4 regions of the Bacillus sp. 1NLA3E genome follow, and region 1 is predicted to be linked to each of the others. Evidence: predicted binding sites of a transcription regulator. Region 1 holds the regulator's gene; each other region holds the start of a gene.
What was found. Region 1 encodes Rex, which represses fermentation and respiration genes when NADH is low (regulators of the CRP and FNR family bind a similar motif). Its sites were predicted from a motif close to TTGTGAAATATTTCACAA; they were not measured.

Region 1 (4,081 bases):
GGTGGATTTACCGATCCCATTCGGCCCAACCAGCGCGATACTTTCCCCACGGGTAATTCGAATGGATATATTTTCAGATACCCTTTCTTCACCATAACCAACAGCGACAGAATGGACGTTTAACACTTCATTTCCGCTTTGTTTTTCAATATCAAAAGAGAATGTAGCTGATTTCTCATTTCCTAGAGGCCGGTTCATAACATCCATTCGATTAAGTTGTTTCCGCCGGCTTTGCGCCCTTTTTGTAGTGGATGCACGGGCGAGGTTTCGAGCAACAAAATCTTGTAACTTCGTAATTTCATCCTGCTGCTTTTCATACATCTTCATTTCACGTTCATAGTTTTCTGCCTTGTGCACGAGATAGGAACTATAATTTCCTGTGAATTTTAGGATTTGTTGCCGTGACATTTCATAAACCTGGTTGACAACTTTGTCTAAAAAGTAGCGATCATGAGAAACAATTAAAATAGCTCCTTCGTAATTTTGTAAATACTGTTCTAACCAGGACAATGTTTCAATGTCTAAATGGTTGGTGGGTTCGTCCAAAATAAGAATATCGGGTTTGGTTAATAATAATTTTCCAAGTGCAAGCCGCGTTTTTTGGCCACCACTCAGGCTGGAAATTTTGGTAGAATAATCAAAGGTATGAAAATTTAAACCGTGAAGAACGGAACGAATATCGGCCTCGTATTGGTACCCTCCAAGGTCTTTAAATTGAACCTGCAAGAGGTCATAATCCTTTAATAATTTTTCGTAAGTGCTTGTTTCTTTTAATATTGCTGGATCAGACATTTGTTCTTCATATTGTCGAAGCTTTTGTTCAAGAATTCGTAATCCAGCAAAAACCGTAAGCATTTCTTCCCAAATGGAAAGGCTTGATTCCAGCCCTGTATTTTGTGCTAAATACCCAATCGTAACTTCCTTTGGTTTCATGATTTCTCCAGAATCAAAGGACATCTGCCCAGCAATGATTTTTAGCAGAGTAGATTTTCCAGCACCGTTACGGCCGACTAAGGCAATTCTATCTCGAGTTTGTACTTCTAGTTTAATATTAGATAAAATAAGATCTGCACCATAATATTTATTTAATTGGTTTACTTGTAATAATATCATTGTTTTTCACCTCTATTGCGATAGAGTAAGTTTATCGTATTCCTATCATATCAGCAATAACTCCAATCTTGTGAAGGAAAATACAAGTTGATACATACATGTTTGGAAAAATAGTGTATGATTTTGTTAGAAAGGTGTGTACATATGGGAGAATTTACGCATTTTAATGAAGAAGGCCGTGCTAAAATGGTCGATGTTAGCAGTAAACCTGAAACAATTAGAACAGCTCTCGCTTATTCAAGTATTACTGTTAGCTGTGATATTTATGAAAAAATAACCAATAATGAAATGAAAAAAGGGGATGTCCTAGCAGTTGCACAAGTTGCAGCAGTAATGGCATGTAAAAAAACTTGGGATATTATTCCAATGTGTCACCCGATTCCCTTAAATGGTGTAGATATTTCTTTTTCATGGGGAAAAGAAAATAATGACTATATTTTGCACATTTCAGCAAAGGTTAAAACAAAAGGAAATACAGGTGTGGAAATGGAAGCGTTAACAGCAGCCTCGGTTTGTGCTTTAACGGTTTACGATATGTGTAAGGCAGTCGATAAAGGTATGGTAATTGGAAAAACGTTTTTAGTTGAAAAAACAGGTGGGAAAAGCGGAGATTTTCATAGAGAAAACCGTGTGAAATAATTTTATATTGGAGAGGAGAGTTGTTATGGCAAATGAGGGTTCATCCAAAATACCACAGGCCACTGCAAAAAGATTACCACTGTATTATCGTTTCTTAAAAAATTTACATACATCCGGAAAACAGCGCGTTTCATCTGCAGAACTAAGCGAGGCAGTCAAAGTAGATTCTGCGACGATACGCAGAGACTTCTCTTATTTTGGTGCGTTAGGGAAAAAGGGCTACGGTTACAATGTGAATTACCTGTTAACTTTTTTTCGGAAAACGCTTGATCAGGATGAATTGACAAAAGTAGCTTTAATTGGTGTAGGTAATCTAGGCACAGCTTTATTAAATTATAATTTTTTAAAAAATAATAATACGAAGATCGCCATTGCATTTGATGTAGACCCAGCAAAGGTTGGAACAAGTATTCTTGATGTTCCTGTTGCTCATATGGATGATTTAGAGAAAAAAATCAAAGAAGAGAATATTCATGTGGCGATTCTGACGATTCCAGCTCCAGTAGCGCAAGCGACAACTGATCGGTTAACCAGTGGTCCTATTAAAGGAATTCTAAATTTTACGCCAGCACGATTGAATGTTCCTTCGGACATTCGTGTTCATCATATTGATTTGGCCGTAGAATTACAATCACTTGTGTATTTCTTAAAGCACTATCCAAAGGTAGAAGAGGAATAAGGAAAAAATGTACCCATAGAGGGCCGTTGATAAACTAATATGATTTTCAAACCTGTGTAGAATTTATTCTATACAGGTTTTTTATATGGGGAATTTCCAATTTTCCCTTGCATACGAATTCACTATAAAACTTTTGCATTTTGTCATGATATATTCTTTTATTCTTTGTGTTATTTCAATGGGACAATTATACAATGGTATTTGATTAAGTTTTTTCAACACATTTGACCTATTTATTTAAATAATAGGCCCTACCCAAAAAATAACTGTGGATAACTTCCTTTGTTATTTTTATTTATAGATGTGCCGAGGGGATTGGCATGGGTGTCTGTTAAACGATGTTTGTTGATTGTAAGGGAATTTGCGATATTCCAGCGGAAAAAGAAGGGGATGACCCCACGCGAGGCTCGAACGAGGGGGCTTGGCAGTTCGTCCGCGGAAAGGGAGGAGATTCCCTCTTTTTTTGTGTTAACAGCTCTTTTATTTGGAGGTGACCGATATGACAACCAATATGCGCAGAGTTTCATGTGAGCTTGATGAATTCGAACCCCAACTATATATTAATAACAGGAAAAATGAAAAGGTAACTACAGTCATTTTAATAGAGGAAATCCCGTCAGAATTCAAGGATGACATTTTGTATATCTGCAAAGATTTCATACTCCAAGACCCAGCGCAGTTTTGTTCATCTATTAATTTAGTGTGTCTATGTGACCTTGAAATTCCAACTGAGTTGACTTCTTGTGATATGCTCAATCTTATTTTAATTAAGAAGCCGGTCAGCGTTAATACGTTATATGCGCGGATACAAAACATTATCCTCACATCTAGTGATGAAGGTTATATTCCTCAAAAGCTTTTAGACGCTGCATGTTCCGGAAATCTGCAAACCATTGCGGACACAGCTTGTTCCTTACTTGGAAACCCTATTATAATATATGATTTAGGTTTTCAAATTCTTGCTTTTTCTCAAAACTTAAGACCTGAGAATGAGATTTATAAAATGGCCGGACAGGATGAGCAGATGATTCAACAAACAATGGCAGCTTTTTTTCAGGTAAAAGCGTTAGATACGATGCGAGAGAAAGGTTCTTCCTATTTTTGGAAGTGCTACGGCCATGACAAACCTTTGCCGGAAGATACCATACTGATACATGCGCCCATTATGTTGGATAAAGTTATCATTGGATATGCAGTGGTAATGAAAGGATATGTTGATTGGGATGAAAGCGACCTTATTCTGACTGATAAAATATGCAAGATTATCTCCCTTGAAATGAAAAACAACTACTTTAATAAAAATATCAAGGGTATGCTACATGAGCATTTTCTTAGGGATATGCTGGAAAATTCAATTGAAAAAAGAGAATTTATCGAAGCACGAATCAGCACCTTGAATTTGAAATTGAATAAAAATATTTATATGGCTGTGATTCAATCAGTAAATCCAACTCATTTAAACTCGCAATTACATCCAATATTAAAGGAACTAGGAAAGATTTTTAAAAACAGTATTTTTGCCGTATACACAGATCATATTGTATTGATCCATCATAATAATGAAAATCAGGAATTGACGGGTCAGGAGCAGGAGAGGCTCAACACTTATCTTAACGCTTGTGATATGGCTGCTGGTTTTAGTATGTGCTT
Region 2 (4,081 bases), 630 kb from region 1:
ACACCGTTTTAAAATGAATTTCTGGTTCCTCAAGTCTAATATTTCCGCCAAGATCTCTAATCACATTTTTCACATAGGAAAGTCCGATTCCAGTTGATGCTATACCCTCAGAGTCAAACTTCGTCGTGAAACCAGGTGTGAATATTAACGGCCTGTTTCGTGGGCTAATGCCCATCCCGTTGTCCTTCACACGGATATCAAGGATGTCTTCGGCGATTATTGTTTCAATTAAAATTTCCCCGTTCTCCTCAATTGCTTCCACCGCATTTGAAACAAGATTATTAATCACAGAAAGAAGGATGAACGTGTGATATAACGGATGCTGCCCGGAAATGTTGCTTATAAAAAGAATATTCTTTCCTAGCAAATCTGAATACCGCTCATTACCGGTGCGGATTACGTGAATAATTTCACTAATTGACATGTAATCGCTAAGGTTTTCCTTGGTCATTAGCTTGGAAAGCCCTGCATAAATTCGTTGATTATCTTTTTTTATTTCGTGCATTTCAAAGGCAAGTTTGAGGGCAGTCTTGGAAAAAGTATTATGCCCGACCTCCCTTAAATCACGGTAAAGTTTGTAGCCAGCAATTGTCAACTGCTCGGTATTTTTCATTGTTTTTTTTAGTTGAACCATTTCTATATAAAGGTTTGAAATGAGGACAAGCATTTGTTCATTTTGTTTCCGCTGTTCTTCTTCAGCTAGGCGTGCTTCGCGAATCATAAATATGTTGAAGAATCCTAAAACGAAGAAACTCCGGATAATCGCTATCCCCCCGATAATAACAAGAGTGTCCAGTGCAATTGGAACATGGGAGTAAAACGATCGTAAACCGATTTCGATCATGCTAGCAAAGATTTCAATTATGACCCCAAGCACACCGATAAGCAAGGGATTGTCAGACATCTTTTTAATATTAAATAAGTAAAACAGCGATGCAAACGTTACATAATAGAAGAAAACTGGAAAGTTAGCGCCAAAAGCTTCCTCCAAAAGCATGTCTCCACTATGTATTCCTAGAAAAATTCGAAATGATACCACGGATATTCCGACTAGAATGCCGGAAACGATTGGTTGGATTTCTCGTGACAATAATAAAATAAAGAAGAAGACCGGTGTACCAAGGCTAACCCTCACGTCTTCTTGGATTGGGAAAAACTTCATTTCACCCGCAAGCGGCACTACAATCATCATCGTTAAATAGACTAACAGTCTTTTCTTCATTTATGCCACTTCCTACACATTTTGTGATGTCGAAAAAACTATATTTACATGGCCCTTATAAAAGAAGATACGTTATTACGTACTTCTTAAAGGGTGTTGTATGAAAATTAGCTTGTCCCTGACAATAACATTGTACGGGATTTGTGTAAATTCCCAACATATAATTATGACAAATTTATTAAGTTCAAATCGGACTCTGTCGGTTCTTGTAGTTTTTAGTAGGGCGACTGTTATTCTCTTCTTAAGCAAAAGAGACTTAAATCCCCTTTCCCAAAAGAAGATTATTTGTCTCTGTTGCTTTAGTTTACCTAGAGGGTAAGCTGGAGTTTTCTTTATAAACTTTTTGTGAAATAAAACACAAACATTCAAAAAGAAGGAAGGTGACAGGTCGTTCATTTTAATGGGCAACCGTGACTGGTCACAACTGAAAATCGTTTACTGCACTTCTTAGTATTTATAAAAATTTCTTGTCTGGAGGAAACAACATGTTTTGGATTCAATTTCTTATCGTACTGACCTGTATCTTTATCGGTGCACGTCTTGGCGGTGTTGGCCTCGGGGTAATGGGCGGAGTCGGACTCGCCATTCTGGTATTTGGTTTCGGGCTTCAGCCAACTTCTGCACCAATCGATGTTATGCTGATGATTCTCGCCGTCATTACGGCAGCGGGAGCGCTTCAAGCAGCAGGGGGCATGGAATATCTTGTCTTTCTTGCAGAAAAAGCACTTCGAAAACATCCTAAGTATATTACGTATATTGCACCAGTTGTTACGTATCTCTTTACTTTCTGTGCCGGTACTGGACACGTTGCGTATTCGGTCCTTCCAGTTATCGCTGAGGTTGCTCGGGAAACAGGAATACGACCTGAACGCCCGATGTCAATTGCAGTTATTGCATCACAACAAGCGATTACGGCAAGTCCCATATCCGCAGCAACTGTAGCGTTGTTGGCTTTATTGTCTGATTTTAACATTAGTCTTATGCAAATCATGCTAATTTGTGTTCCGTCAACATTCATCGCCTGTATGATTGCTGCTTTTGTTTCTAGCAAAACAGGTAAAGAGCTTAACATGGATCCTGATTATTTAAAACGTCTCGAAGCTGGTCTTGCTCCGATTAAAAAGGACAAGAAAGCGTATAACCCGAATTCTGGAGCCAAGTTATCAGTAATATTTTTCTTGATGGCGGCTGTGCTTGTTGTTGTCCTTGGTTCTTTTGAACAATTGCGTCCAGGCTGGGATATCGAGGGTGTATTTACACGGATGAGTATGCCGGCTGCAATCGAAATCGTCATGCTTACCATTTCTGCTTTAATCCTTATTTTCTGTAAACCAAAAGTAGAAGAAATTGTCTCGGGCAGTGTGTTTAAAGCTGGTGCGACTGCTGTTGTTGCCATCTTCGGTATCGCTTGGATGGGAGATACCTTCTTCCAAGGTAATATGGCCCTTATTTCAGGATCAATTTCAGATTTAGTTACTGCAGCACCATGGTTGTTTGCTCTTGCATTGTTTGGCTTGTCAATCCTACTTTACAGCCAGGCTGCAACGGTTCGAACTCTTATGCCGCTTGGAATAACGCTTGGGATTAACCCAGCATTACTAATCGCGATGTTCCCAGCTGTAAACGGATATTTCTTTATCCCGAACTATCCGACGGTTGTTGCCGCAATAAACTTTGACCGCACCGGTACAACGAGAATCGGAAAATACATTTTGAATCACAGCTTCATGGTTCCAGGCTTAATAGCTTCTGTCGGTGGAGTTGCGATCGGTATTTTAATGAGTATGATCGTCCTTTAAAGGCGTTGGCAATAAATTAGGTTTATTAACACAGCCTTAAAAAAAGAACAGGGGCAGCAGACAGCTGCCCACCACAAAAAAATTGGAGATGACTGTAATGAGAGAATTATTCCGGATCGAAAAAGATTTTTTAGGTGAGAAGGAAGTTCCTGTAAATGCTTATTTTGGAGTCCAAACGATGCGTGCAACTGAGAACTTTCCTATCACGGGATACCGGATTGATGAAGCATTAATTATCGCGATGGGGATAGTGAAAAAAGCAGCGGCACTTGCTAATGCGGATATTGGACAGCTTGATCGTAAAGTTGCTACCGCTATTGCTGCGGCATCGCAAGAAGTAATTGAGGGTGGCCTGCATGATCAGTTCATTGTCGACCCAATTCAGGGGGGGGCCGGTACATCGATTAACATGAATGCGAATGAAGTCATCGCCAACCGCGCTCTTGAATTAATCGGTGAACAGAAGGGTAACTACAAAGTAATCAGCCCAAATTCTCATGTTAACATGGCCCAGTCTACAAATGATTCCTTCCCGACAGCGATCCACTTATCAACATTAGCGACCTTAGACGGATTACTTGAGGTTATGGGTGAATTGCATGATGAGTTCATGAACAAAGCGAGTGAATTTGATGGAATCATCAAAATGGGCCGGACTCATTTACAGGATGCTGTTCCTATCCGACTTGGTCAAGAGTTTGAGGCGTATGCACGTGTGTTAAGAAGAGATATTCAGCGGATTACTGCAACTCGTGAACATTTATATGAAGTGAATATGGGAGCAACCGCGGTGGGAACAGGCTTAAACGCTGACCCAGAATATATCAAAAAAGCGGTTAGCTATCTAGCAGAGTTCAGCGGTTACCCACTTAAAGGTTCGGAAAATCTAATCGATGGCACGCAAAACACAGATTGCTATATTGAAGTATCAGCGGCATTAAAGATTTGTATGCTGAACATGTCTAAAATGGCAAATGACTTACGGATGATGACTTCAGGCCCACGCTGCGGATTTGGTGAAATTAATCTACCTGCTCGCCAGCCTGGTTCTTCGATTATG
Region 3 (4,081 bases), 2.1 Mb from region 1:
CCTTCCTCTCCAAAAGCAGTAAAGGCAAGTGCTAGAGAAATAGGTAACAACCACGGTACTGAAATTTTGTAGAAAGGTCGTTCCTCAACACGGTGGCTTAAGTAAAGAATAAAACCTAACAAGCATAGGACAAACCCAAGTTCAAGCCAGTTGAAGGTTAATAGCTCGAGCAAGAGCGCTAAAAACATTGTTGCCAAACCAACATCTCTGGAACTTTTTTTAATAACCGATATTTGTGAAAATTTTATGTAAAAACCGCAGGTAATGAATTGGATAAACCCAACCAGGAATGTTGGAAAAATTAAGTTATCAAAATACAAATATTGGTCTAATATTAAGACCAGTTCATAATAGGATGCCATGAAAAAAACGGGACTTAAATAGGTAAATAACTGGGATTTTGTTTCGATAGCCAAATAAATAAATTGCCCTGCTAAAAGTAGATAAGCCAATAAAAGTGCCCAGGATGGATTGTTCATGTTCATGACAACGCTATCAAAGCTGATAGCTAAAAAAACTAAACCTGAAACAATGGCACTTGTCAGCTGAAAGATTTTTTTCCAATGAAATCGGTCATCTAAAAACTTAGGAAGGATTAAAAACCCAATTCCTATTAGAACGTATAGAACCGGGCCAAATAGCTCCAGAACAGAATGCTCAATCAGCTGGTAAGCACCGTACACCACCATTGCAGTAAAAATGAAATGATATTCCTTCTTTCCGCTTACATAGACCATCGCTAAATAAACGGCTGCGGATGTTAAAATATTGATGCCGTTCAAGACATGATTATCATAGAAAATCATCGTTAGTAGGGAAGAAATGACCAATTGTATTTGAGCAAAAGCAACTAGTTCTTTCGTGAATAGGGCTAATGCTTCGTTTTGTTTAAAACGGTGAAACAACATCACAGCGATCACATTGTAGAGCATGATACCAAAATAAAACCAATCCTTATCTAAATGAAAAGCTGAGAGTAAAAAGGCAACGGTTACGGTTATTGCTAAGTACGAGAACCAAACAAATAAGCGGGAAGCTAGTCGTTTTGCAAAAGTGATATAGACTGGAACCACAAGCAACCCACTAATAAATCCAAAAATATATCGACCTTCCCCTGTATATGATAAATATTCCCCTAAAAGCTTGAACCAACCAAGTGATAAAAGAAAGATTGGTAGAAACAAACTTCCTAGGACGACAAAAGCAAGTTCTGTTTTTTCAATCTTTAAAACTTTCCTCGACAAATAGGCGATGCCGAAAAATAATAAAGAAACCAGCCCAACTGAACTACTTTTCATCAGGTTTGACATCGATTCCCAATTACTAGTAGCGACAAATAAACCGCCAATTAACAACAAAATAACGCCTAAATTCAATAACCAGGTTATGTTTCTTTCTCGCATTTGATCTGCAGTAAGTTTCTTTTTTTCAATTTTTGGCTTGGGTGTTGTTACAACCACAGGCTTTTTATCTTTGATTACCTGCTTGATTGGTTCCTTCTGTTCGTTCCTCTCTAATCCTAGATCATAATAATATTGGTGGTGAGCTTTAGCAATCACATTGAATTGGTTACTGGTGATGTAGTCTTCTTTGGCTAATAAATTCAACTCTGATATAAATATCTTTTTTCGATCATCTTTTGAGTCGTTTTCCACTGTTTCTCCCCCCCTATATACAATAATTCCTAATTGCTTAGTTCGGATTTTATGTATAGTGTAATTTTACACCTTTTTAAAATAATATTCAATATTATCTGCCAATAGAACGACCATTTTCCGCCTTCAAATAGGTTTTTTGCCTATTGTCACAGTGTTTTTCTGATTTCGACAATATTTTGAAATACCTTTTCGAACGTTTGATGAAACAATTTCAGATTTATAGATTTAAATGAAATTATTAGCTAGTATGAAAACGTAGTAGATGTGAGTAAGTTCACTAATATATATATAATTATCAATAGTACAATTGAAATTTCACATGAGGTGACGATAAATTGAAATACGACCTAGTCCTCCTGCATGCTCCAAGTGTTTATGATTTTCGAGAAAATTCTTTATTAGCTGGTCCAATCAGTGATGTGGTACCATCTTCTCCCGTTTTCGAAATGTATCCAATTGGATTGACCAGTATTGCTGACTATTTAGAAAGACATGGATTGCGAGTGAAAATTGTTAACATCGCCAACCGAATGTTAATGAATCCATCGTTCGATGTTGAGAAAAAAATAAAAAGTATTAATGCTACAGCATTTGGAATAGATCTCCATTGGCTACCACACGCTCATGGTAGTATTGAGTTAGCTAAAATAGTGAAAAAAATTCATCCGGATGTACCCATGATTTTTGGTGGGTTGTCAGCCACTTACTATCACCAAGAATTATTGGAATATCCATTTATCGATTTTGTAATGCGCGGCGATTCAACTGAAAAATTAATGCTCATGTTAATCGAAGAGATTAAGTATGGTAAAAAGAATTTTTCAGATATCCCAAATTTAACTTGGAAAAACAATAAAGAAGTGATTAGTAACCCCTTATCATACGTTCCAGACAGTTTGGATGAATTTGATGTTCCAGGATACCGCTATTCAATAAAATCTGTATTTAAATACTTTAACTATAAGGATCCCCTTCCGTATAACGGTTGGTTGCAATACCCTAATACAGCTATCTTAACAGCACGTGGTTGTACACAAGGCTGTCTCATTTGTGGTGGCTCTAAAATGTCTTATGAGCAAAACTGTAATCGTCCTGGTCTTGCATTAAGATCACCAGAAAAATTGGTTGAGGATATCCTATTTATTCAAAGATTCAGTCGTGCACCAATTTTTATCCTCCATGATATTCGTCAAGGTGGGAAGGAATTTGTCGATGACTTCTTAGGTCGATTAAAGAAAATCAACTTAAAGAATGAGCTAGTGTTCGAATTGTTTCAATATGCTGATGAGGAATTTTTCAAAAAAATTGAAGATGCTGTTCCAAAATATAGCATGGAACTTACTTTGGAGACACATGATGAGGGAATTAGACGGTTCAACGGGAAGTTCCGATGCACTAATCAAAAAGTTATTGACACTTTAAATTATGCCTTAAACCATGGCTGTGCAAAAATCGACCTATTTTTCATGGTGGGAATTCCAGACCAAGATTATGCAAGTGCTTTGAAAAACGTGGACTTCTGTGAAGAAATCCACCAAGCATGCAATCAAGATCGCCGCTTATCTTATTTTATTGCTCCGTTAGCACCTTTCTTAGATCCTGCTAGCCCGGCATTTGAAAACCCTGACCTTTACGGTTACAAAAAATTCTGTAACACACTTGAAGATCACCGTGAGGCCATTAAAGCCCCTTCTTGGAAATATATGTTAAGCTATGAAACGACCAAAATGACAAGAGATGACATTGTTAACTCTACTTATGAATCTGCTCAGCTTCTTAATGAGTTTAAGCTAAAGTACAAGCTGATTGACTTGGAAACTTATGAAGATGTTAAAGGGAAAATTCTCGCCTCTATTCATTATATCGAGAAAATTGATCAGATTATCACTTTACCAGAAGCAGAAAAAACACTTGCGCTTGCTAAAATAAAAAAAGAAATTCAAGAAGTAAATGAATACAGTATTTGTGGAGAAAACGAGCTAAAATGGGAAGTTAAAAAACACTATGCTAACTTCTTCTCACTTACATTGGTTGGAATGGAGCTTCTTTTAGAGGATATTGCCGTAACTCTGAAGAAGCAGTTATCGTTCAAAACCCGCACTCAAGTAAAACTGGATAACTAAACAACAAAAAAATCACACGTTAAGTCGTGTGATTTTTTTATTAACTCTCATGATCGGTTATCATGAGAATAGCTTCTTCATTTTTCGCTATTTTTGTAAGCTGGGCGTCTAACCGTTTATGAATAAGTGTTAATTCTTCTGCGTACCGGATATCTTTAATAGCTTTTGCCATCGGAAGAACTTCATCCCGTTGGAAGTTTTCCATTTTTTCAACTATATCCTTAATGTCACTCAAGTCAATTTGGTTGACCTCTACTCGGTGCTCAATACTATCCATTTTTCCATAACGTTCTACGCGGC
Region 4 (4,081 bases), 650 kb from region 1:
AGTCACTTCAAAGATCCTGTCCTATCAGGCTTTCTTTTAGGAAAGGTAAGCTATGCAAGGGAAAAAGGAGCAGAACTGAAGTTTGCGGACGAATGCTATTTACCTACACCAAATGATCAAGAAGTAATTAAAGGAATGATTACCATCCTCGGTAACCTGATTGATAACGCGATTGATGCGGTGCAGAACTCCGAGGAAAAGAAGGTTGCGGTGGAGATTTTGCCGAAACCAGTTGGGCAAATATCCATTACAGTAACGGATACAGGCACCGGTATGAGCCCTGAGATGAAAAATAGTATATTTGAAAAAGGGTTCTCTACTAAAGGGGTTGATCGAGGCTACGGTTTATACCTCGTCATGCACAGTGTAGCAGAGCTTAATGGCACGATCGATTTTTGCTCACAAGAAGGATTTGGCACAAAGATTAATGTGAAAATTCCATATGAAAACAGGAGTGATTCATGATGATTCGTACAGTCATTGTTGAAGACGACCCGATGGTAGCTAAGATTAATACAAGTTATCTTGGAAAAATGAACGGTTTTCAGTTGGTTGCGGCTGTATCGACCGTTGATGAGGCCCTTCCGATTATTGAAAAGGATCAAGTTGATCTAATTTTGTTAGATATATATATGCCAGGCGAGGACGGCTGGAGTCTGTTATCGAAAATCAGGTGGCTAGGTCAAGGGATTGATGTGATTATTATTTCAGCGGCATGTGATAAGGAAAGTATTCAAAAAGGGCTGCGGTTTGGAGCGGTCGATTATTTAATTAAACCATTTGAATTTGAACGATTTCAGACGGCGCTTAACTCATATAAAGAAGAACAGAGCTTTTTTGACGAACAGGAAAAGCTTAGTCAGGAAGAACTAGACCATTTACTCCTTCACAAGGACCAGCAAAGTGTTATAAGCTTTGAACTTCCAAAGGGGCTGACGAGAAACACCTTGCGGTTAATTTGGGAAAAAATCCTAGAGAACGGGGCTGAAGTATTTTCAACCGACGAAATGGCAAAGCAAGTCGGAATTTCCAGGGTGTCGATGAGAAAATACCTGTTCTTTTTAGCTGATATTACGATTATTGACACGGAAGTGGTTTACGGGGCGGTTGGCAGACCTATTTTTAAGCACCGGATAGCCAATCTAGATCACCAATTAATGAATAAATATTTGAACGGATAAAAGTTTACAAGGGTAGGAGAGCCAAATCTCCTATCCTTTTTTTTATTTTTTACAAAATTATAGATTTCAGCACTGTGGGTAACGTTAACTAGGTTGGACTCGTCCAGCTCCAGCGCCCAGCGCCTAGTGGACTTCACCCACCTCCCTACGATAAGTCAACATAGAATCACTCTCGCTCTTCGTGTTTCCTTTATCTCAGTCGGTGTGCTCCAGTCCATACGTCGCTAACCGGGCGCTTACGCTTTTGTTTTTTTTGCAAAAAAGACTCTCCTACTTTCTAAAGTTACAAAACTCTTTATATATTTTCATAAACTATTAAGAAATCCTTATATTCAGTACCATTCAATAGAGCGAGATAAACATTTCTCGAAAAGTAAATTACCTTTCAATGGGGGGATTTTTAACACTTAAAAATAACCAAATTAAATTGATGAAAATGAAAAGGTACGTTAGAAAAGTGAAATGGTACAAGAGGGCTTCTAATGAAAATTAGTAGCTATTTTAAAAAGAGAGTTTGTGAATATGCTCACAAATGTGAAAGTTTTGTGAACAAGTGAAGGAAAAATAAAGGGAGTGAAAAATATGTCTGTTCCAGCTATAAAGCTAAAACAAATACCCAAGGTTAAAGTTGGTACCAACCCTAAAGGTTTAAGTGAAGTTAAATTATTACCATTACTCATTACTATAATCGTAGGTGTGGCTCTATGGATGATTACACCACCTGCAGGCTTAGATGTACAAGCATGGCACTTATTCGCTATTTTCGTAGCAACAATTGTTGGATTAGTTAGCAAGCCAATGCCAATGGGGAGTGTAGCAATCCTAGCCTTAACGGCAACGGTGCTTACGCAAACATTGACGATTGATCAGGCGTTAACTGGCTTTCAAAATTCAACCATTTGGTTAATCGTTATTGCCTTTTTTATCTCGCGCGGTTTTATCAAAACAGGTTTAGGTTCGCGCGTTGCTTATATGTTCGTAAAAATGTTTGGTAAGAAAACACTTGGATTATCGTACTCCTTGCTTGTAAGTGATTTGCTTTTATCACCTGCAATGCCTTCGAATACAGCTCGTGCAGGTGGAATTATCCTTCCAATTATTCGCTCACTGTCTGAAACGTTTGGATCACGCGTTGGCGATGGAACAGAAAGAAAAGTTGGAGCCTTCTTAACAAAGGTTGCTTTCCAGGGCGACATGATTACGTCGGCGATGTTTTTAACAGCGATGGCCGCTAATCCTTTAGCAGCTCAAATTACACATGATTTAACCGGAAAAACAATTTCGTGGATGGGTTGGGCAACAGCTGCAATCGTACCCGGATTAATTAGTTTAATCCTAATTCCTTATGTCATCTATAAATTATATCCTCCAGAAATTAAGGAAACACCTGAAGCACCGGCAATGGCAGCTAAAAAGCTAAAAGAAATGGGCTCACTAAAAAAGCAAGAATGGTACATGATTGGCGTATTTCTATTGATTTTGGCTTTGTGGATTTTTGGAACAAGCTTAAATATCAATGCTACAACGACAGCGTTTATCGGATTAGGAGTTTTGTTATTAACTCAAGTATTATCATGGAACGACATTAAGAAGGAAGAAGGAGCATGGGACACATTAGTATGGTTCGCAGTGTTAGTCATGATGGCTACCTTCTTAAATGAGTTAGGAATGATTCCTTGGTTTAGTGAAACAATGAAGGGCGCAGTTAGTGGAATGTCGTGGATTTGGGCATTGGTTATCCTTTCAGTTGTTTACTTTTACTCTCACTATTTCTTTGCAAGCAGTACAGCACATGTTAGTGCCATGTATGCCGCTTTCCTAACAGTTGTGATCGCGGCTGGAGCACCACCTTTAGTATCAGCTTTAATCCTAGCATTCTTCAGCAATCTATTTGGTTGTATGACACATTATGGCTGCGGACCAGCACCAGTTTTCTTCGGAAGCGGCTATGTTACACAAAACAAATGGTGGTCGCTCGGTTTCCTTATTTCGATTATCCATATCATCGTTTGGATCGGTGTCGGCGGCGTATGGTGGAAAGTTCTTGGACTTTGGTAAAAACATAGACCCTTTGCTTTTGGAAAAATAAAACTAGGTAGCTAAACCATCAAGCGTTTGGCTACCAACTAAAGTAGGAGGAACAATCTAATGCGGGAAATATCAGCAAAATTAATTACGGAAACGGTAAAAAATCTTTGTATGAAAGCAGCTTGCGATCTACCAGAGGATGTTGAAAATCTGATTGCAGCGGGCTTAGAAAAAGAAGAATCAGAGTTTGGTAAATATAGTTTAGAGAAAATTCTAAAAAATGTAAAACTTGCTCGTGCTGAGCATGCTCCAATGTGTCAAGACACGGGAATGACAGTTATTTTAGTAGAAGTAGGTCAAGACGTCCGAATCGTCGATGGCGATTTCACTGACGCAATCAATGAAGGTGTTCGACAAGGTTATGAAGAGGGTTATTTACGGAAATCAGTTGTTTCTGATCCTGTTTTAGATAGAAAAAATACTGGCGACAATACTCCGGCTGTCATTCATATGGAAATTGTCCCAGGTGACAAGCTAAATATCCAAGTACTGCCTAAAGGGGCAGGCAGTGAAAATATGGGTGCCGTGAAAATGTGCAAGCCATCTGAAGGCATCGAGGGCGTAAAGGATTTTATCGTCAATTCGATTACTCAAGCTGGCGGAAATCCTTGTCCTCCAGTCATTGTTGGCGTTGGAATCGGCGGAACAATGGATAAATGTACCTTATTAGCTAAAAAGGCGTTAGCTCGTGAAGCTGGTTCGCCGAATCCAAACCCAGCTTATGCTGAAGTAGAAAAAGAACTGCTTGAACGAATCAACAAATTAGGAATTGGACCACAAGGATTTGGTGGTAAAGTGACTGCTTTAGCTGT

Region 2: the regulator Rex is predicted to act here: its motif matches at 1,566-1,583, upstream of B1NLA3E_RS21150 (anaerobic C4-dicarboxylate transporter family protein).
Region 3: the regulator Rex is predicted to act here: its motif matches at 1,921-1,938, upstream of B1NLA3E_RS11030 (TIGR04190 family B12-binding domain/radical SAM domain protein).
Region 4: the regulator Rex is predicted to act here: its motif matches at 1,696-1,713, upstream of B1NLA3E_RS21060 (anion permease).

What each region holds. Positions count from the first base shown of each region.
Region 1 covers NC_021171.1:225,743-229,823, forward strand. Annotated here, with positions in the region: gene B1NLA3E_RS01230 (ABC-F family ATP-binding cassette domain-containing protein) at 1-1,113, opposite strand, end outside; gene moaC (cyclic pyranopterin monophosphate synthase MoaC) at 1,258-1,752, shown strand; gene B1NLA3E_RS01240 (redox-sensing transcriptional repressor Rex) at 1,778-2,431, shown strand; gene B1NLA3E_RS01245 (PucR family transcriptional regulator) at 3,069-4,081, shown strand, end outside.
Region 2 covers NC_021171.1:4,411,216-4,415,296, reverse strand. Annotated here, with positions in the region: gene B1NLA3E_RS21160 (sensor histidine kinase) at 1-1,222, opposite strand, end outside; gene B1NLA3E_RS21150 (anaerobic C4-dicarboxylate transporter family protein) at 1,708-3,021, shown strand; gene aspA (aspartate ammonia-lyase) at 3,119-4,081, shown strand, end outside.
Region 3 covers NC_021171.1:2,302,991-2,307,071, reverse strand. Annotated here, with positions in the region: gene B1NLA3E_RS11035 (hypothetical protein) at 1-1,655, opposite strand, end outside; gene B1NLA3E_RS11030 (TIGR04190 family B12-binding domain/radical SAM domain protein) at 1,994-3,781, shown strand; gene B1NLA3E_RS11025 (hypothetical protein) at 3,822-4,081, opposite strand, start outside.
Region 4 covers NC_021171.1:4,391,072-4,395,152, reverse strand. Annotated here, with positions in the region: gene dcuS (DcuS/MalK family sensor histidine kinase) at 1-465, shown strand, start outside; gene B1NLA3E_RS21065 (response regulator) at 465-1,181, shown strand; gene B1NLA3E_RS21060 (anion permease) at 1,764-3,239, shown strand; gene B1NLA3E_RS21055 (fumarate hydratase) at 3,330-4,081, shown strand, end outside.